One region of the Pseudoalteromonas sp. Isolate6 genome, then DNA from elsewhere that is predicted to be linked to it. Evidence: predicted binding sites of a transcription regulator. Region 1 holds the regulator's gene; the other holds the start of a gene.
The links. The regulator NrdR, encoded in region 1, represses ribonucleotide reductase genes. The targets are predictions, from matches to a motif close to AAACACNANATNTNGTGTTT.
Positions count from the first base shown of each region.

Region 2: the regulator NrdR is predicted to act here: its motif matches at 6,432-6,451, upstream of nrdA (class 1a ribonucleoside-diphosphate reductase subunit alpha).

Region 1 is NZ_JAKEVK010000007.1:61-10,304, forward strand. It holds gene glyA (serine hydroxymethyltransferase) at 81-1,337, shown strand; gene nrdR (transcriptional regulator NrdR) at 1,423-1,872, shown strand; gene ribD (bifunctional diaminohydroxyphosphoribosylaminopyrimidine deaminase/5-amino-6-(5-phosphoribosylamino)uracil reductase RibD) at 1,869-2,981, shown strand; gene L1D50_RS01795 (riboflavin synthase) at 2,983-3,639, shown strand; gene ribBA (bifunctional 3,4-dihydroxy-2-butanone-4-phosphate synthase/GTP cyclohydrolase II) at 3,668-4,780, shown strand; gene ribE (6,7-dimethyl-8-ribityllumazine synthase) at 4,897-5,361, shown strand; gene nusB (transcription antitermination factor NusB) at 5,373-5,783, shown strand; gene thiL (thiamine-phosphate kinase) at 5,827-6,789, shown strand; gene L1D50_RS01820 (phosphatidylglycerophosphatase A) at 6,798-7,280, shown strand; gene L1D50_RS01825 (ligand-binding sensor domain-containing diguanylate cyclase) at 7,305-10,244, shown strand, end outside.
Region 2 is NZ_JAKEVK010000072.1:6,966-17,209, forward strand. It holds gene aroA (3-phosphoshikimate 1-carboxyvinyltransferase) at 1-571, opposite strand, end outside; gene serC (3-phosphoserine/phosphohydroxythreonine transaminase) at 571-1,653, opposite strand; gene gyrA (DNA gyrase subunit A) at 1,871-4,543, opposite strand; gene ubiG (bifunctional 2-polyprenyl-6-hydroxyphenol methylase/3-demethylubiquinol 3-O-methyltransferase UbiG) at 4,809-5,519, shown strand; gene L1D50_RS11880 (HAD-IA family hydrolase) at 5,516-6,163, shown strand; gene nrdA (class 1a ribonucleoside-diphosphate reductase subunit alpha) at 6,519-8,804, shown strand; gene nrdB (class Ia ribonucleoside-diphosphate reductase subunit beta) at 8,857-9,987, shown strand; gene yfaE (class I ribonucleotide reductase maintenance protein YfaE) at 9,987-10,244, shown strand, end outside.

The sequences.
Region 1 (10,244 bases):
GCTGATTTCATAGGCAAACTGGTTATCTTGTGATGCTAGATTGTCTTTAAAAATACCCTTACGTTTACCTAGGAGAAACCATGTTAGAACGTAACATGAATATTGCAGATTTTGACCCAGAACTATTTGCAGCGATTGAAGCAGAAACTTCACGTCAAGAAGAGCACATCGAGCTTATCGCTTCTGAGAACTACTGTAGCCCACGTGTACTTGAAGCGCAGGGTTCTCAGCTAACAAACAAGTATGCTGAAGGTTACCCAGGTAAGCGTTACTACGGCGGTTGTGAGCACGTTGACGTGGTTGAGCAACTTGCGATTGACCGCGCCAATGCGTTATTTGGTTCGACTTACGCAAACGTTCAGCCTCACGCTGGCTCACAAGCAAACGCGGCGGTATTCCAAGCGTTACTTCAGCCACATGACACTGTACTAGGTATGAGCCTTGCTCACGGTGGTCACTTAACGCACGGTTCACACGTAAACTTCTCTGGTAAAACGTACAATGCTATCCAGTACGGTCTAAACGAAGAAACTGGTGAAATCGATTACGCGCAAGTTGAAGCGTTAGCACTTGAGCACAAGCCAAAAATGATCATCGGCGGTTTCTCTGCATACTCAGGTATCGTTGACTGGGCTAAGTTCCGCGAAATCGCTGACAAAGTAGGCGCTTACCTACTTGTTGATATGGCGCACGTTGCAGGTCTTGTTGCCGCTGGTATCTACCCAAGCCCTGTGCCTCATGCACACGTTGTAACAACAACAACGCACAAAACGCTAGCGGGTCCTCGTGGTGGTCTTATCATCTCTGCTTGTGATGATGAAGAAATCTACAAAAAGCTAAACTCTGCGGTATTCCCAGGTGGCCAAGGTGGTCCTCTATGTCACGTTATCGCTGCAAAAGCGGTTGCGTTCAAAGAAGCACTACAACCAGAGTTCAAGTCATACCAAGAGCAAGTGGTTAAAAATGCACAAGCTATGGTTGCGGTACTTCAGGAGCGTGGTTATAAAGTGGTTTCTGGCAAAACTGAAAACCACCTGTTCCTACTTGACCTGATTGATAAAGACATCACAGGTAAAGATGCGGATGCAGCGCTTGGCCGTGCAAACATCACAGTAAACAAAAACTCTGTACCAAACGACCCACGCTCACCGTTCGTTACTTCTGGTCTGCGTATCGGTTCTCCTGCGATCACTCGCCGTGGCTTTAAAGAAGCTGAGTCGAAAGAGCTTGCTGGCTGGATCTGTGACGTACTAGACAACATCAACGATGAGTCTGTACAGGCACAAGTGAAAGAAAAAGTAAAAGCAATTTGCGCTAAATTACCTGTTTACGCATAATTTCGCTCACAAAAAAGCAGTTTTTTGTTATGATTAAGGCCGCATTCAAGCGGCCTTTTTTGTTTTTGAGTCAACGAGAGCGTCTATGCATTGTCCATTCTGTACAGCCAAAGATACCAAAGTGATAGATTCACGTTTGGTTGCTTCCGGCCACCAAGTCCGTCGCCGTCGTGAGTGCATTTTATGCCACGAACGCTTTACTACCTTCGAGGGCGCAGAGCTCTTAATGCCGCGCGTGATAAAGCAAGATGGTACTAGAGAGCCGTTCAATGAAGATAAGTTACTTAATGGCATGCACCGAGCGCTGGAAAAGCGTCCCGTTAGTACAGAGCAAATAGAAGAAGTAGTGCACCAAATTAAATCTCAAATTCGGGGTACTGGCGAACGTGAAGTACCAAGCGACATGATTGGCGAATGTATTATGGAAGCGCTCAAAAAGCTCGATAAAGTGGCTTATGTGCGATTTGCTTCGGTATATCGCTCTTTCGAAGATATTCGTGAGTTTGGTGAAGAAATTGCGAGGTTGGGGGATTGAGCCAGTTCACAGCGCAAGACCATGATTACATGAGCCGTGCTATCGCGCTTGCAAAGCGCGGTAAATACACCACAACACCCAATCCAAACGTCGGCTGTGTGATCGTAAAAGACGGTGAAATTGTCGGCGAAGGCGCGCACTTAAAAGCAGGTGAAGGCCATGCTGAAGTGCATGCGCTTAAGCAAGCTGGAGCTAAAGCCGCTGGTGCAACTGCCTATGTAACGCTTGAGCCATGTAGTCACTATGGTAGAACGCCGCCGTGTGCAAAAGGTTTGATTGACGCAGGCGTCAGCAGAGTGGTTGCAGCTATGGTTGATCCCAACCCACAGGTTGCAGGGCGTGGATTGGCAATGTTAGAAGCCGCGGGCATTACAACAGCCTATGGTTTGCTAGAGCTACAAGCTAGGGCACTAAATAATGGTTTTTTGAAACGAATGGAGTATGGAGTGCCGTTCGTGACCTGTAAACTTGCCGCTTCTGTTGATGGGAAAACCGCATTAAACAATGGCCAGAGTAAGTGGATAACCTCAGCTGCAGCGCGCTTAGACGTACAGCGCTACCGCGCGCAAAGTTGCGTGGTCTTGACCGGAGCCGATACGGTTATGGTAGACAACGCCAGACTCAATGTTCGTGAAGAATTTTTGCAAGACACCGATTATCCTCAATCTGAGCTACGCCAGCCGATACGTGCGATTATTGACTCACAAAATCGTCTGACACCAGATCTTGCGTTATTTACAATTGCATCTCCAGTGATTATTTTCCGCCGTACTATTGATAATTCAGTGCAATGGCCTCATTTCGTAGAGCAAATTGTCGTGCCTGAAATCAACGGTAAGCTCGACCTAAAAGCCGTGCTCAACAAGCTGGCTGAAAAGCACTGTAATTATGTTTGGCTTGAGGCCGGTGCCACCCTTGCGGGAGTAATGCATGAACAAGGGCTAATTGATGAATATATCATCTATTTGGCACCGAAAATAATTGGCGTTGGAAAAGGGCTGTTTAACACCACACCACTGAGTGCCATGTCGCAAATACCAGAGTTAGTGTTTGGCGACGTTTGCCAAGTGGGGCCTGATCTCAAACTTATCGCGACTAAAGAGAAGTAAAATGTTTACAGGTATTATCGAAGCAACAGGAACATTAACTCAATTGCAGCTCAAGGGCGGCGATTTAATTGTTCGTGTGACCACGACATCTCTTGATATGAGCGATGTAAACTTGGGTGATAGTATTGCCACGAACGGGGTTTGCCTGACCGTAACTGAGAAGTTTCATGATGGCTTCAAAGCCGATGTTTCTAACGAAACCTTAAGTTTGACGCGTTTTGCCGAGTACCAACAAGGCCAAAAGGTCAACCTTGAAAAGGCATTGCAGCCGATTTCACGCCTTGGCGGTCATTTGGTGTCTGGCCATGTGGATGGCATCGCTGAAGTGGTAGAGATAACCGCTAATGCCAGAGCGACCGACTATTGGTTGACTGCGCCATCATCGCTAATGAAGTATATTCCGTATAAAGGTTCAGTTGCCATTGATGGCATCAGTTTGACGGTCAATGCCGTGGAACAAAATCGCTTTAAATTGACCATAGTGCCACACACGGCTCAAGAAACGACGATTGCAGGTTTTCAAGTCGGGTCAAAACTAAACCTAGAGGTTGACCAAATCGCCCGCTACCTCGAAAGACTAATTCAGGGTGAGCCAAGCGCTGCCAGCGAGTCCACTCTCACAACCAGTCTATTGGCGAAAGCTGGCTTTATAAAGTAGCCACAGACAAAGTAAAAATGGGAAAACTATGAGTTTAAATAGTGCTGAGGAAATCATCGCGGACATTAAAGCCGGTAAAATGGTTATTTTGATGGACGATGAAGACCGAGAAAATGAAGGTGATCTGATCATTGCAGCAGAGCACATTACACCAGATGCAATTAATTTCATGGCAACATATGGTCGCGGGTTAATCTGTTTGACCATGACACAGGAGCGCTGTGAGCAGCTGAACTTGCCACTAATGGTGAAAACCAATGGCGCTCAGTTCTCTACCAACTTTACTTTGTCTATTGAAGCCGCGAAAGGCGTAACGACGGGAATTTCAGCGGCAGATCGCGCTCGTACAGTGCAAGCTGCAGTTGCCAAAGGTGCAGTACCTGATGATATTGTACAACCTGGTCATATCTTCCCAATCATGGCGCAACCAGGCGGCGTTTTAACGCGTGCAGGTCATACTGAAGCTGGATGTGATTTAGCGCGTTTGGCGGGATTGGAGCCTGCATCTGTGATTGTTGAAATTCTAAATCCAGATGGCACTATGGCACGTCGCCCACAACTAGAAGTATTCGCAAAAGAGCACGATATTAAAATCGGCACCATTGCTGATTTGATTGAATATCGTAACTTAAACGAAACCACCATCGAAAAGGTAGCAGAGTGTAAACTTCCTACCGAGTTTGGTGAGTTTAACCTGGTGACGTACAAAGACACCATTGATAATCAACTGCACTATGCGATGGTGAAGGGCGAGATCAAATCGGAAGAAGCCAATTTAGTCCGTGTGCATTTGCAAAGCACGTTTAACGACATTCTTCATTCAGATCGTAGTGCGGATAGAAGCTGGACACTGCAAAGTGCCATGAAGCACATCGCCGACAACGAAGGCGTATTAGTCATTCTTGGTAAACAAGAACGCAGCGAAGAAATGGAAGCGCTGGTTAAGGCATTTGCTGCGGAAGATGCGGGTGAACAGGTGAACTACCGTAAATTCCAAGGTACTTCGCGCACCGTAGGTGTGGGGTCGCAAATTTTGGCTGATTTAGGCATTCAGAAAATGCGCCTAATGAGTCTACCTAAAAAATATCATGCACTGTCTGGTTTCCACTTAGAAGTGGTTGAATACGTCGAACCAAAATAATCCCAAAATGCTAAATTGATCGCAATCGCCTATATTCAGATAGTAGGCGATTGCCATATTACTGTGCTATCATGCGCCTCAATTTGGCAATTGCTCATACAGATTAGGAACATCTAATGAAAGTAATCGAAGGTAATAAATACGCTCCTGGCAAAAAATTTGCCATTGTCATTTCACGTTTTAACGATTTTATCGGTAGCAGCCTACTTGAAGGCGCTGTAGATGAATTAAAACGTACCGGTGGTGTTAGCGATGAAGACATCACGGTTGTATATGTACCGGGAGCGGTTGAACTACCACTGGCAGCAAAACGCGTTGCGATGAAAAAAGAGCACGATGCGATTATTGCGCTAGGCGTGATTATTCGTGGTGGTACGCCACACTTCGATTTAGTTGCTAACGAGTCTAACAAAGGCTTAGCTAGCGTTTCATTAGATTATGACATCCCTGTTGCTTTTGGTGTACTTACTACTGAAAGCATTGAGCAAGCTATCGAGCGCGCGGGCACTAAAATGGGCAACAAAGGGGGAGAAGCCGCCCTTGGAGCTCTAGAAATGGTGAACGTGCTAGAGCAAATTTAAGAGGAATCTCAGTGAAACCAGCAGCTAGACGCAAAGCACGTGTACTTGCTTTACAAGCTATTTATTCTTGGCAGCTAAGTGGTAACCCAATTGCCGATATCGAACAGCAAATGCTGATCGAAAACGACGTAACGAAAGTCGATGTAGAATACTTCAAAGACTTAGCACGTGGTGTTGTTGTTAACCAAAAGCAGCTAGACGAAGCAATTCGTCCGCATTTAGCTCGTCCACTCGAAGAATTGGATATGGTTGAGCTTGCCGTATTACGTGTTAGTGCTTATGAGCTTAAATTCCGTGAAGATGTGCCATACAAAGTGGCTATCAATGAAGGCATTGAGTTGGCAAAAATGTTTGGCGCTGAAGAGAGTCACAAGTTCGTCAATGGTGTACTAGACAAAGCGGTTAAGTTTATTCGCAAATAAGCTTTACTATAGGAATAGCCGGCCTTGGCCGGCTTTTTTGTGTATGAAAGAATTTGAGCTAATCAATCACTATTTTAAAGGCCGTGGCATTATTCGCCGAGATGTAGAACTTGGAATAGGTGATGACTGTGCCTTGGTTTCAGTTCCTGCTGGCAGTCAACTTGCAGTAACAACCGATACGCTAGTTGCGGGTGTGCACTTTTTTGAAGATATTCCACCGCGGGCGCTTGGCCATCGTGTTATTGCGGTAAATCTTAGCGACTTAGCAGCAATGGGCGCTGAACCTACTTGGGTGTCGCTTGGTTTAACGTTACCCAGCGCTGACATAGAGTGGCTAGAAGCCTTTACTGAGGGGATGCATGAAATCGCTGAGTACTATAACGTACAGGTGATAGGTGGCGATACAACGCAAGGTCCATTGACCATCACAGTGTGTGCAAAAGGTATTATACCAACCGGTAAAGCGCTCAAGCGTTCAGGAGCACGAGTAGGTGATTGGATTTATGTGACTGGCCCACTTGGTGATGCAGGACTTGCAATCGAAGCGCGCAAGCAAGGTTGGACACTTGAGCCAAAACACGGCAAAGCGGCTCTGGAAAAGTTTCATTACCCAGCGCCACGTGTTGCTGCGGGTCAAGTTCTTAGGGGTCTTGCCACCTCTGCAATTGATATCTCAGATGGTCTACTTGCGGATCTTAAGCACATTTTACGTAGCTCTTTAGTGGGGGCTAAGATAAATGCGGATAAAGTTCCACAGTCAGATGCACTGCGTTCAAGCCTTGATGAAGACGCACGCATGCGATTGGCGCTCGGTTTTGGTGATGACTATGAATTGCTCTTCACTGTCAATGATAATAACAAAAATGCCGTGGAAACTAGGTTAAAGCAATATGGCGTTGAACCTGTTTGTATTGGTCAAATAACGGCTAATAATGGTGAGGTTCAATTACTCAACAAAGGCCAACCTTACCAGCTCACCGGGCTTGGTTTTGAGCATTTTAGCTAGGAGTAGGTTTGGCTAAACAACGTGTATTTAATTTAAAGAAGCCGCATCAATTTTTTGCGCTCGGGTTTGGTTTAGGATTAGCAAGGAAAGCGCCAGGTACATTTGGTACTTTAGCTGGATTACCATTTATCTTTGCAACTCAAGGTGAAGCGATTTGGCTGCAATGTCTAATTGCTATTGCCATGACGTTATTTGGGATCTGGGTGTGTGGTAAAACAGCGGACGATGTTAATGTTCATGACCACCCCGCGATTGTTTGGGATGAAGTGGCTGGCTTTTATATCACCATGATAGGGGCTGCACTGAGTTGGCAGTCACTAATCGTTGGGTTTATTTTGTTCCGTTTTTTCGATATTTTGAAACCGGGTCCGATAAAGTGGCTCGATAAGCGCTTGCACGGTGGCTCTGGGATTATGCTAGATGATGTATTAGCCGGCATTTTTTCATTGATTTGCGTGCAAGCTTTGTTTAAAACTGGCATTTTAGTCTAATTGTACTGATGTGATGGAATCGAGATGACAAGGCTATTGTTTTTCATTTTCACTTTGCTGCTACCAATGACGAGTGTAGCGGCGATAGATGATTACGTGGTTAAACAGTGGAATATCCAAAGTGGTTTACCATCACAAAGCGTCAAGAGTGTCGTTCAAGACAATCAAGGCTATATTTGGCTCGGAACTCAGTTTGGTTTAAGCCGTTTTGATGGTCATCAATTCCAAAACTTCAATACGCAAAATACCGAGTTTTTGAATAGCAACGCTATCAATAAATTGGTGGTGGATCAATTCGGTATGCTCTGGGTTGGCACACGTCGAGGACTGTTAAGACTTAACCCACAAACCTTAGAGGCTAGGCGCTTCGACATACAGGGCCCTGTCAGAGATATACTACAAGATGAAGATGGCGGGATCTGGATTGCTGCAAATGGTCTGTATTATGTTTCTGCGAAAAAGCTGACGTTAGCTGCAAATAATATCGAACAAAGTACGTTAGATGTTACCCAAATCAATCAAATAGTGGGCTCAGTGACTAAAATGGCGCTGGTTCCCGATGGCATTTGGTTAGTAAATGAACGTCACTTACTTAAAATTAGCGAATCGAGCAATCGTAATGGAGATGGAGTTAGACTTGAGTTAGCGAGCAAGGTCTCACTACCTGAGCAGTTAGCGCAAACCATTATTCATGACCTAGCTTGGGTTGATGGTAAGCTGTTTTTAGCATCAGAGCTGGGGGCTTATTTTCTAGATATTGATGAAGTATTACGCCGCTATCAAGAAGTGGGTAATAACGCTGTGTATAAATTTCTCAACGATAAAGACGGTGGGCTGTGGGTCTCTACTTATGGGCGACTACTTTATCGACAGAATAATGGCGTTTGGCAAGCGGTAGAGCCGATACAACTTGATCAAAGTATCTGGTTTGCTGATATCTTTATGGACAAAGACAATAATATTTGGCTTGCTAGTTTAAACGAAGGACTTTGGCTTGCGCATTCGGGGAAGGTCGAGCGTCATCATATTGGTTTGAAGACTAATCAAGCCATTTCGGCAATCACACAAGGGCCCGGTGGTCAGCTCTGGGTTGCAAGCCGAGAAGGGCTTGGGATCATTGAGCCGAACGACAATTATCAACCAATACTGACGAGTGCTCAATTGAACCGCTCAGTAATACATGACCTTGAGTTTATCGGCGAAAAACTTATCCTCGGTACCGATCGCGGTGCACTTATCTATGAAAATGGTTCACTGCAAAAATTAAATGAAAGAGAACTTAGGCAAAACCCTGTCTTTTCACTTAGCCCATCAAATCGCGGGGGAATGTGGTTTGGTACGGGAAGGGGGTTATACCGATTAGATTATAAAGGTATAACACCATTTGCCTATAATGCCTTCCTTGGCAGCCAATTCGTTACTTTTATTCAGGACTTTCCGAGGTATGGCTTTATCGGCACGAATAAAGGTGCATATCGCTATAATGAAAAAGGTATTGAAAAAATTGGTGCGCAAACCTCGTTGGACACCGCTTACATCACCAGTATTTTGCATTTAGATACAGTGACTACTTTAGTTGGCTCCCTCAATGATGGATTATTCTATCGCACCTCCGATGGTGACTGGTACCAACTTGATGCCTCAAATGGCCTACCTTATGGCTCAATTTTTTCGTTGCATTTTGATAAGAGCAATCAGCTAGTTTGGGTAAGTACGATGAAAGGGGTATATCGCATGCCCGTTGCACAATTTGGCGATGTGATAGAGAGTTTACAAGTTGAGCAAGTGATCAGCCCATTTGACCGGCAGCTTGATGGCAGACCGAGCCAGTGTTGCTCGGGTCTTGGCCATGATGCTGTAGTGGAAACTGAGTCCGCTATTTTTTACCCCAGCTTACAAGGCGTGGTAGAGATCCCCAAAAACGTCCTGCTGTTTGGTGGTGGAGATCTAATGCCTCGATTAGAATCACTCTCTACCCATGACAGAGTATTTAGTACTGAGTCCTTAAATCAAGTTATTCAGCTTAATACTTCAGAGCGTGACTTAACCATTAATTATACTGCAATCGACTTTTACGCGCCGCATAGTATTGAATTTAGATACAAGCTAAAAGGGCACGATACGCAATGGCGTGATGCTCAGTCTCGGCGTGAGGCGATTTATACTAATCTACCACCAGGTAACTTTACCTTTATGTTAGAAGTTAAGCGCCAAGGGCAAGATTGGGAGCAGGCGAAGGTGCTTGACTTATCCATCACATTACCGCGCCGTTTCGATGAGACGATTTATTTTAGATTATTTATCACCTGTGCATTTATCTTTATGTTCTATCTGATTTTTTGGGTATTCAGAGCACAAGAAAGAAGAAAACAAGCTGCACTTGAGGCATTAATCGCAGAGCGTACGACAGAGCTCAGGAAAGCTAACGAGAAGCTGAACCAGGTCAATACTCAGCTTAAACTTGTGAGTCACTCAGATGAATTAACGGGGTTACGTAGTCGTCGCTTTCTATTTGATCAGTTACCAAAAGACGTTGAGCATTATCAGCGCAATGCACAGTCATTGCAGGCTCAAAATAAGAGTTTGGTATTGATGATCATGAATATTGATGATTTCAGTAAAATTAATGACTCTTATGGTCCAATTGGCGGTGATAGTTGTTTGCAGCAATTGGCTACGCTATTAAACACACGCACTCAAGGGTCAGACTATGTGGTTCGCTGGAGTGGTGATGAATTCTTATTGCTATTGCGCGATTTTAGCCGAGACTATATCGAAGAATACGTTAGCGACTTGTGTAAAGCGATTGCTGAAACCGATTATCTCTTACCTAACGGCAAAACTACCAAGCTCACAGTGTCAATGGGCTGGTCTTACTATCCGCTACCACTGTTGGGCGGTAAGGTTATTGGCTGGGAGTCTTCGGTGAATCTTGCTGATATTGCCTTGCATCAAGTTAAGCAA
Region 2 (10,244 bases), on a different contig from region 1:
TCGCAATATTCGTATCGCCACTAAAAAGCGGTGCAGCCATCAATAATGCAGTCAAGAACTGGCTTGAGATGCTGCCGTCAATCTCAACTTCTCCACCAGCAAGTTGCTTACCTGCAATTTTTAACGGCGGGTAGTCTTTGTTTTTGAGATATTGAATATCTGCACCAAGCGTTTGCATGGCATCAACAAGATGGCCAATTGGGCGCTCTTCCATTCGCGGCTCACCAATCAGTTCATAATCACCGGATATAGCAGCAAGCACAGCAGTTAATGGCCGATACGCAGTACCAGCATTGCCTAAAAATAACGGCTCAACGGGGGAAATAAAGTTGCCACCATTTCCTTTGACAAGTGCCACCGTGTTGTCGTCTTCTAGCGTCACTTCAACGCCTAATTGAGACAGTGCACCTAACATATGGCGGATGTCATCGCTATCCAATAAATTCGTCACTTTTGTCGTGCCTTCGCACAATGCCGCAAGCAACAAAATACGATTTGATAAGCTTTTAGAGCCAGGTAGCGTTACACTGCCACCGACTTTAGTAATAGGCTTGAGGGTCAACTGTTCCATCAACTGTTCTCCCGTGCGAATTTATCCATAAATGCAACTAACGCTTTTATCCCTTCAATTGGCATAGCGTTATAGATGCTTGCACGCATACCGCCGACAAAACGGTGGCCCTCAAGTGCAATTAAACCGTTTTGTTCTGCCTCTGCCAAAAATTTTGCATTTAGGCTGTCATCGTTTAACCAAAATGGTACGTTCATTAACGAGCGACAATGTTTTGCAACTTTGTTTGAATAGAAGCCAGAGCCATCGATGTAATCGTACAAAATGGCCGCTTTTTCTTGATTGTGCGCTTCCATGGCTTTAACACCACCAATGCTTTCAAGATACTTGAATACCTCAAACGCTAGATACCATGCAAATGTCGGTGGTGTGTTGTACATGCTTTGCTGATCAGCCTCAATGGCGTAATCAAGAATGGCAGGTCTTGGCAACCCTTCACGCTTCAATAACGTCTTACGCACAATAGCGATACTTAGCCCTGAAGGACCGATATTTTTTTGCGCACCAGCATAAATCAAATCAAAGTCATTGACGTTAATCTCACGAGATAAAATATTGGAAGACATATCCGCTACAATCGGTGCGCTTGAATGTTTTGGAACGTCAAATATTTCGATACCGTCGATAGTTTCGTTTGGACAATAGTGAATAAATGAAGCGTTCTCTGGTAGCTTCCACTCAGAGACAGGTAAAATATCGAATTGACCATTTTCGTCAGTACGAATATTAATTGCATGCGTTTGCGTAAACTTCCCACCTTCTTTTGTCGCGCCAGTAGACCAGATACCGTTTTCGATATATACACCTGGTACACCATCTACATGTAGATTTAGCGGTACAGCAGCAAAGTGACCACGACCACCGCCATGCATAAACAACACTTCAAATTCATCAGAGATATTCATCAAACGACGTAAGCTGGCCTCGCACTGCTTCGCCATCTCCAAATAAGGCGCTGAGCGATGGCTGACTTCCATCACCGACACGCCTAAATTTTGCCAATCTAAAAATTCTTTTTGCGCTTTCTTCATAACTTCAACAGGTAACATCGCAGGACCCGCGCAAAAATTATAAACCGTCATATTTTTCCTCATTCCTAATAAACTAGCCCATCCAAATTATCGACGAATTGTTATCATATTTTTTGAATGAACAGTGAGTTGCCCAAGCAAAAGCTGGATAGTTCGTAGCCTTAATTTATCAGGGTTCGAGCTATTGTCATAGAGGGATAGATTGAAAAAACTGACATAAAGAAAAAAAGCGACCGAAGTCGCTTTTTATATTACAGATAAGATTGTGTTATTCTTCTGTGTCTGAATCAACTGCAGGTGTCGCTTCACCCTCAGCCTCAACAATTTCACCCTCAGGCAACTCGTCCACTTCAATTTCTTCGATGCGTTGAAGACCAACTACCTTTTCTTCTTCCATCGTACGGATCAGAATAACACCTTGAGTGTTACGGCCTACCGTAGAAACTTCGTTTACACGCGTTCTAACTAGTGTACCACGGTTTGAGATCAGCATGATTTCATCGTTGTCATCAACTTGAACCGCGCCGACCACAGAACCATTTCTTTCAGTTACTTTGATTGACACAACACCTTGTGTTGCACGGCTCTTCGCTGGGTACTCTTCAAGCGGTGTACGCTTACCATAACCATTTTCAGTTACGGTCAAGATTGCACCATCGCCTTGTGGTACGATTAGTGATACCACTTTCACGTCATCTGGCATCTTGATACCACGAACACCTGTTGCTGTACGACCCATCGGACGTAACGCCAACATTTCTTCGCCAGTTTCAGGATCACGCTTTACTTCACCTGTTTCTGAATCTCGCTGCTTCTCATTAAAGCGCACAACTTTACCATGCTCAGTAAATAGCATGATGTCATTTTCGCCTGTGGTAATGTTAGCACCGATCAGGCTATCGCCTTCGTTCAAGTTGATAGCAATAATACCACTTGCACGCTGACGACTGTATGCTGTCAGAGGTGTTTTCTTAACGATACCACTTGCCGTCGCCATGACGATAAACTTATCTTCTTCGTATTCACGAACTGGTAAAATTGTCGTAATACGCTCATCAGCTTCGAGTGGTAACAAGTTAACAATTGGCTTACCGCGCGCAGCACGTGATGCAAGCGGCAACTGGTAAACTTTCAACCAATACAAGCGGCCAGAAGTAGAGAAACACAGAATTGTATCGTGAGTATTTGCAACGAGTAGACGTTCGATAAAGTCTTCATCTTTCATCTTAGTTGCAGATCGCCCTTTACCACCGCGGCGCTGAGCTTCGTAATCGCTTAGAGGTTGATACTTCACATAGCCTTCGTGAGAAAGCGTAACGACAACGTCTTCTTCGTTGATCAAATCTTCTAAACTAATATCGTGCGCAGCAGCAGTGATCTCTGTGCGACGCTCATCACCATACGTTTCTTTGATTTCAACTAACTCATCGCGGATCACTTCCATCAAACGCTCTGGAGTAGAAAGGATGTACAGTAGCTCAGCGATTAAATCGAGCAGTTCTTTGTATTCTGCTAGAATTTTCTCGTGCTCAAGACCCGTTAATTTGTGTAGTCTTAAGTCTAGAATTGCTTGGGCTTGTTGCTCAGACAAATAGTACTGACCATCACGGATCCCTAATTCTTCCGCTAACCAGTCCGGACGCGCAACATTTTCTTCGCCAGTGCGCTCAAGCATTGATTTAACGTTACCAAGATCCCAAGCTCGTGCGGTTAGCGCTGCTTTTGCTTCTGCTGGTGTTGGTGACTTACGAATAAGCTCAATGATTGGGTCAATATTGGCTAGCGCAATTGCGAGGCCTTCAAGCGTATGCGCTCTGTCTCTCGCCTTACGCAGGTCAAATACAGTACGACGCGTTACGACTTCACGACGGTGAATAATAAACGCATCAAGCATTTCTTTCAGGTTGAAACACTTAGGCTGGTTATTATCTAGTGCAACCATATTGATGCCAAACACAGTTTGTAGTTGTGTTTGAGCGTATAGGTTGTTTAGTACAACTTCACCTACTTCACCACGCTTGATCTCAATAACGATACGCATACCGTCTTTATCCGACTCATCGCGTAGTGCACTGATCCCTTCAACCTTTTTATCTTTAACAAGCTCTGCAATCTTTTCGATTAGTCTTGCTTTGTTAACTTGGTAAGGAATTTCATGAACGATGATAGTTTCTTTGCCAGTCTTCTCATCAACTTCGATTTCAGCTTTCGCACGGATGTAGATCTTACCACGGCCTGTTTTATAGGCTTGTTCGATGCCATTCTTACCGCTAATAATGGCGGCTGTCGGGAAATCTGGACCCGGAATATAGTCGATTAACTCTTCAATAGTGATGTCTGGATTCTGGATCACAGCCAAACAGCCATTGATCACCTCGGTTAAGTTGTGAGGCGGAATATTGGTCGCCATACCAACCGCGATACCAGATGAACCATTCACCAATAAGTTAGGCACTTTAGTTGGTAACACATCTGGAATTTGCTCTGTACCATCGTAGTTTGGTACATAATCAACGGTTTCTTTTTCAAGGTCAGCAAGTAACTCGTGAGCGACTTTCGCCATACGTACTTCGGTATAACGCATCGCAGCTGCAGAGTCACCATCGACAGAACCAAAGTTACCTTGTCCATCTACGAGCATGTAGCGTAGAGAGAAAGGCTGAGCCATACGTACAATAGTATCGTAAACCGCGCTATCACCATGCGGGTGGTATTTACCGATTACGTCACCAACTACACGAGCTGACTTTTTATATGGTTTGTTCCAGTCATTTTTAAGTTCATTCATCGCGAACAATACACGACGGTGAACTGGCTTTAGGCCGTCACGTACGTCAGGTAATGCACGACCTACGATTACACTCATTGCATAATCTAGGTATGAATTTTTTAATTCATCTTCGATATTGACTGGCAGGATTTCATTGGCGAGATCAGACATTTGACTCCACTTTCCTTCAGTGTCCACCCCTTTTGTGTCACACTACAACTTGTGTTGAGATGCTATCTGAATATCAAATTGCTTTTTCTGCTGAAGCGCCAATTAAACGCGCTTCGAAAAATAGCCGAATTGCCTCAGAGTATCAGCGGGGGCTTTGTTTATTATAAAATTCGTCAAGCATGCTAACACACTTTTTACCGTTTTACAGGTGCTATTTTTATCTAATCCCCTTTATAATGCGCTCAATTCGACGAGGAAGTTTTTTATGACCGAACATCAAAATGTAGACCCTAATGAAATCGCTAAATTTGAAGAAATAGCAGAGCGCTGGTGGGACCGAGAGGGAGAATTCAAACCATTACACGATATTAACCCATTGAGATTGGACTTTATTAACGATAAATGTGAAGGCCTATTTGCAAAAACAGTATTGGATGTCGGTTGTGGTGGTGGGATTTTAACAGAAAGCATGGCTAAGCTGGGCGCAAATGCAACCGGTATCGATATGGGACAAGAACCGCTCAATGTCGCAAAACTTCACGCGCTAGAGGTCGGCGTTAAAGTAGACTATCAAAAAGTGCCAGTAGAAGAATTCGCAGCCTTGCACCATGGCGAATTCGATGTAGTAACTTGCATGGAAATGTTAGAACACGTACCAGATCCAGAATCCATTATTCGTTCTGTCTCACAATTAGTTAAGCCCGGCGGTCATGTATTTTTTTCTACCTTAAACAAGACCACAAAAGCGTATTTACTGGCTATTGTCGCTGCTGAAAAACTGCTTAAAATGGTTCCTGAAGGCACGCATGAGCATGATAAGTTTATTCGCCCGTCTACCTTAATAGCTTGGGCTGAAAAGTACGACCTCAAAGTTAGAGCGGCAACAGGGATTAACTACAACCCTATCGGCAAAACATTTACCTTAACTAAAGACGTTTCGGTTAACTACATTCTACACTTTGAGAAGCTAGTATGATCCAAGCGGTACTATTTGATCTAGACGGCACCTTGCTGGATACCAGTGATGACTTGGGCGCTGCACTAAACCACGTTTTAACTGCTAACAAAATGCCTACTGTCGGCAAACAGGTGTATAGCAGTGCGATTTCAAACGGCGTAGCAGCGATGTTGCAAGTAGGGTTTGGTGAGTCATTACAGCGCTACGATACTCAGGTATTACGTCAGGGGGTACTCGATTACTACCTTGCGAACCTGTCAGTACATTCCCAATGCTTTGCGCAGATTGGTGCGTTATTAGCGGCACTTGCAGAAAAAGAGATTCAGGTTGGGATCATGACAAACAAACCTGAGTTTTTAACACTTCCGCTACTAAAGCAGATCCCTGAACTTGCAAAGATCGAGACAGTAGTATGCGGAGATACACTGGCGGTGGCCAAGCCTCATCCAGAGCCTTTACTGTTAGTGGCATCAAAATTGGGGGTCCCACCTGAGCAGTGTATTTATGTTGGCGACGCTGAGCGAGATATCATTGCTGCGAAATCTGCAAAAATGATTAGTGCAGCAGCAATGTGGGGGTTCATTCCATCTGAAGCCGAAGCAAAGTCTTGGCATGCGGATCTCTATCTTACTAACCCATTAGACACGCTATCGCATATTTAGTGTTGATAGAAAAATAAAACACCATATATTGTGTTTTTGCTATAATAGATACGAATTTGTGTAGAAAAAAATCAGTTAGAATTTTTTTTTATTTTTGCTGAAAAGCGTCATCTTTCTGTTGATTTTTCTTTGTGAGCAGATAAGTGGATTGTCATAGGTTAGTGGATACTTACATAAGTAAATTATCCCAAACTTATCCACAATTCTGCCCGAGTTGTTCTCTTGCAAATTAACGTCAACCCCACTATCTTGTGATCCCTAGCCACTAGGGCACCATATATAGTGGTGGTTTGCTAAACAATTTTATATTCGTGCGATATCTAAAGCGCGTTCCTAAGGAATACAGGCACATAACATGAACCAACAGCTATCTGTATGCAAAAGAAACGGTCGCAAAGAACCGTTAGATCTAGATAAGATCCATCGTGTCATTACATGGGCGGCAGAAGGCCTAGATAACGTCTCAGTTTCTCAGGTTGAATTAAAGTCACACATCCAGTTTTATGACGGTATTCGTACTGGTGATATCCACGAAACGATTATTAAAGCTGCAGCCGATCTGATCTCAAAAGAGTCTCCAGATTATCAGTATCTAGCCGCTCGTTTGGCTATTTTCCACTTGCGTAAGAAAGCCTATGGCTGTTTTGAGCCGCCGCACTTACACGACCATGTGGTAAAGCTGGTTGAAGACAAGCGCTATGATCAGCATCTTCTTACCGATTACACAAAAGAAGAGTTTGATGAGCTAAACAACTACATCGATCATAGCCGAGATATGAACTTCAGCTATGCAGCTGTTAAGCAGTTGGAAGGTAAATACCTTGTACAAAACCGCGTAACAGGTGAGATCTACGAAAGTGCTCAGTTCTTATATGTTCTTGTAGCTGCTAGCCTGTTTGCAAACTACCCGAAAGAAACGCGTCTAGATTACATAAAGCGATTCTACGATGCAGTTTCAACATTCAAAATTTCATTGCCTACGCCAATTATGGCGGGTGTTCGTACGCCGACACGTCAGTTTAGCTCATGTGTACTTATAGAATGTGCTGATAGCCTAGATTCAATCAACGCAACTTCTTCTGCGATTGTAAAATACGTCAGTCAGCGCGCTGGTATCGGTATTAACGCTGGTCGTATTCGTGCGCTAGGTAGCCCAATCAGAAATGGTGAAGCGTATCACACAGGATGTATTCCGTTTTATAAGCACTTCCAAACGGCTGTTAAAAGCTGTTCTCAAGGTGGTGTACGTGGTGGCGCAGCGACCCTATTCTACCCGCTTTGGCATCTTGAAGTTGAAAACCTATTAGTACTAAAAAATAACCGTGGTGTTGAAGAGAACCGTGTGCGTCATTTGGATTATGGCGTGCAGTTCAACAAAACCATGTATAGCCGCCTAATTAAAGACGACTATATCACGCTATTTAGTCCATCAGATGTGCCTGGTCTTTACGACGCATTCTTTGAAGACCAAGATAAATTCGAAGAACTGTATGTTAAGTACGAGCAAGATGAGTCTATCCGTAAGAAACGCATTAAAGCGATTGAGTTATTCTCAATGTTTGCGCAAGAACGTGCGAGCACTGGTCGTATTTATCTACAAAACGTTGATCACTGTAATACACACAGTCCGTTTGACTCTAAGGTTGCACCGATCCGCCAGTCAAACCTATGTCTTGAAATTGCACTACCGACTAAGCCTCTAAGCCACGTAAACGACCCTGAAGGTGAAATTGCACTATGTACGCTTTCCGCATTTAACTTGGGTGCCATCAAGTCTCTAGACGAGTTAGAAGAGTTAGCAGAGCTTGCGGTTCGCGCACTTGATAACTTATTAGACTATCAAGACTACCCCGTACCTGCTGCGTACAATGCAACGATGGGACGCCGTACACTAGGTATCGGTGTGATTAACTTTGCTTATTATCTTGCAAAGAATGGCGTTAAGTACTCCGACGGTAGCGCTAACGGCCTAACACATAAAACATTTGAAGCCATTCAATACTATCTGATGAAAGCTTCGAATGAATTGGCAAAAGAGCGCGGCGCTTGTCCTAAATTTAACGAAACGACGTACTCACAAGGTATTATGCCAATAGATACTTATAAGCGTGACCTTGATAAAGTATGCGAAGAGCCATTGCATCTGGATTGGGATTCACTAAGAGCAAGTATCCAAGAACACGGTATGCGCAACTCAACGTTGTCTGCCTTGATGCCATCTGAAACATCATCACAAATTTCAAACGCAACAAACGGTATCGAACCACCTCGTGGTCATATCAGTGTTAAAGCGAGTAAAGATGGTATCTTGAAGCAAGTAGTACCAGAGTACGACCGCCTCAAAGATAACTATGAGCTACTTTGGGATATTCCATCTAACGATGGTTACCTTGCATTAGTTGGTATTATGCAAAAGTTCATCGATCAAACTATCTCTGCAAATACCAATTATGATCCAAGTAAGTTTGAAGCGGGTAAAGTTCCTATGAAGCTATTGCTAAAAGACTTACTCACCGCATACAAACTTGGTGTTAAAACTCTTTACTACCATAACACCCGTGACGGTGCTTCAGATGCTCAAGATGAGTTAAAACCAGAAGCAGAAGACGATGGTTGTGAAGGCGGCGCTTGTAAGATATAACTTTTATGCGGGTGGTCTTCACCCGCTTTTTTAGGTATTGAGTAACACATTTATGGCATATTCTACGTTTAGCAGAAATCATAACGACCAATTAAAAGAACCGATGTTTTTTGGACAGACTGTTAATGTATCTCGCTACGACCAACAGAAGTTTCCTATTTTCGAAAAGCTAATTGAAAAGCAACTATCGTTTTTCTGGCGTCCAGAAGAAGTAGACGTAAGTAAAGATAGGTTGGACTTTCAGGCACTTCCTGAGCACGAAAGACATATCTTTTTGAGCAACCTAAAATATCAAACATTGCTAGACAGTGTTCAAGGCCGCTCTCCAAACGTTGCGCTTTTACCGATTGTCTCCATTCCTGAGCTTGAAACCTGGATCGAAACTTGGGCATTTAGTGAAACTATTCACAGTCGCTCTTACACTCACATTATTCGTAATGTAACGCAAAATCCAGAATTGATCTTTGATGACATCGTGGGCAATGACAAAATTGTTGAACGGGCGGATGCAGTTACCAAGTACTACGACGAACTGATTGAAAAAGTAAGCCTTTACAATCAGTACGGCGAAGGCAAACATGAAATTAACGGCACAACGGTCGTCATTAACTTGTTTGAACTTAAAAAGCTCCTATATCTTTGCATCATGTCTGTAAACATCTTAGAAGCAATCCGTTTCTACGTAAGTTTTGCCTGTTCGTTTGCTTTTGCTGAGCGCGAGCTTATGGAAGGTAATGCGAAAATCATCAAGCTAATCGCACGTGATGAAGCGCTACATCTGTCTGGTACACAGCACATGCTGAATATCATGCAAGAAGGTAAAGATGATCCTGAAATGTCTATCGTGGCAGCGCAATGTCGTGAAGAAGCAATTAAGATGTTTGTTGAGGCCGCTGAGCAGGAAAAAGAATGGGCTGAGTATCTATTTAAAGACGGTTCGATGATTGGTCTGAACAAAGATATCTTGTGTCAATACGTCGAGTACATCACAAATATTCGTATGTCAGCAGTTGGTTTACCAACGCAATTCGAAACTAAATCAAACCCTATTCCGTGGATCAATGCTTGGCTGGTGTCTGACAATGTTCAGGTTGCACCACAGGAAGCAGAGATCAGCTCATACCTTGTTGGACAAATCGACTCTGAAGTCGATGCCTCTGACTTTGGCGACTTCGACCTGTAATGGTTGAAAAGCCACCCTTCCTAATTCAGGTTGAGAATATTGAGGAGCCACTGGAATATGTGGCTTCTTCGTCTTCGATACTCGAAACCCTTGAAGCCGCAAATATTGAAGTCCCCTATCAATGCCGTGAGGGCTTTTGCGGCGCTTGCCGCGCTAAGCTCATCGAAGGACAAACACAATACGCTAATGAACCACTTGCTTTTGTGAGAGATGGAGAAATTTTGTTGTGCTGTAGCAGACCCACAAGCCATATTAAA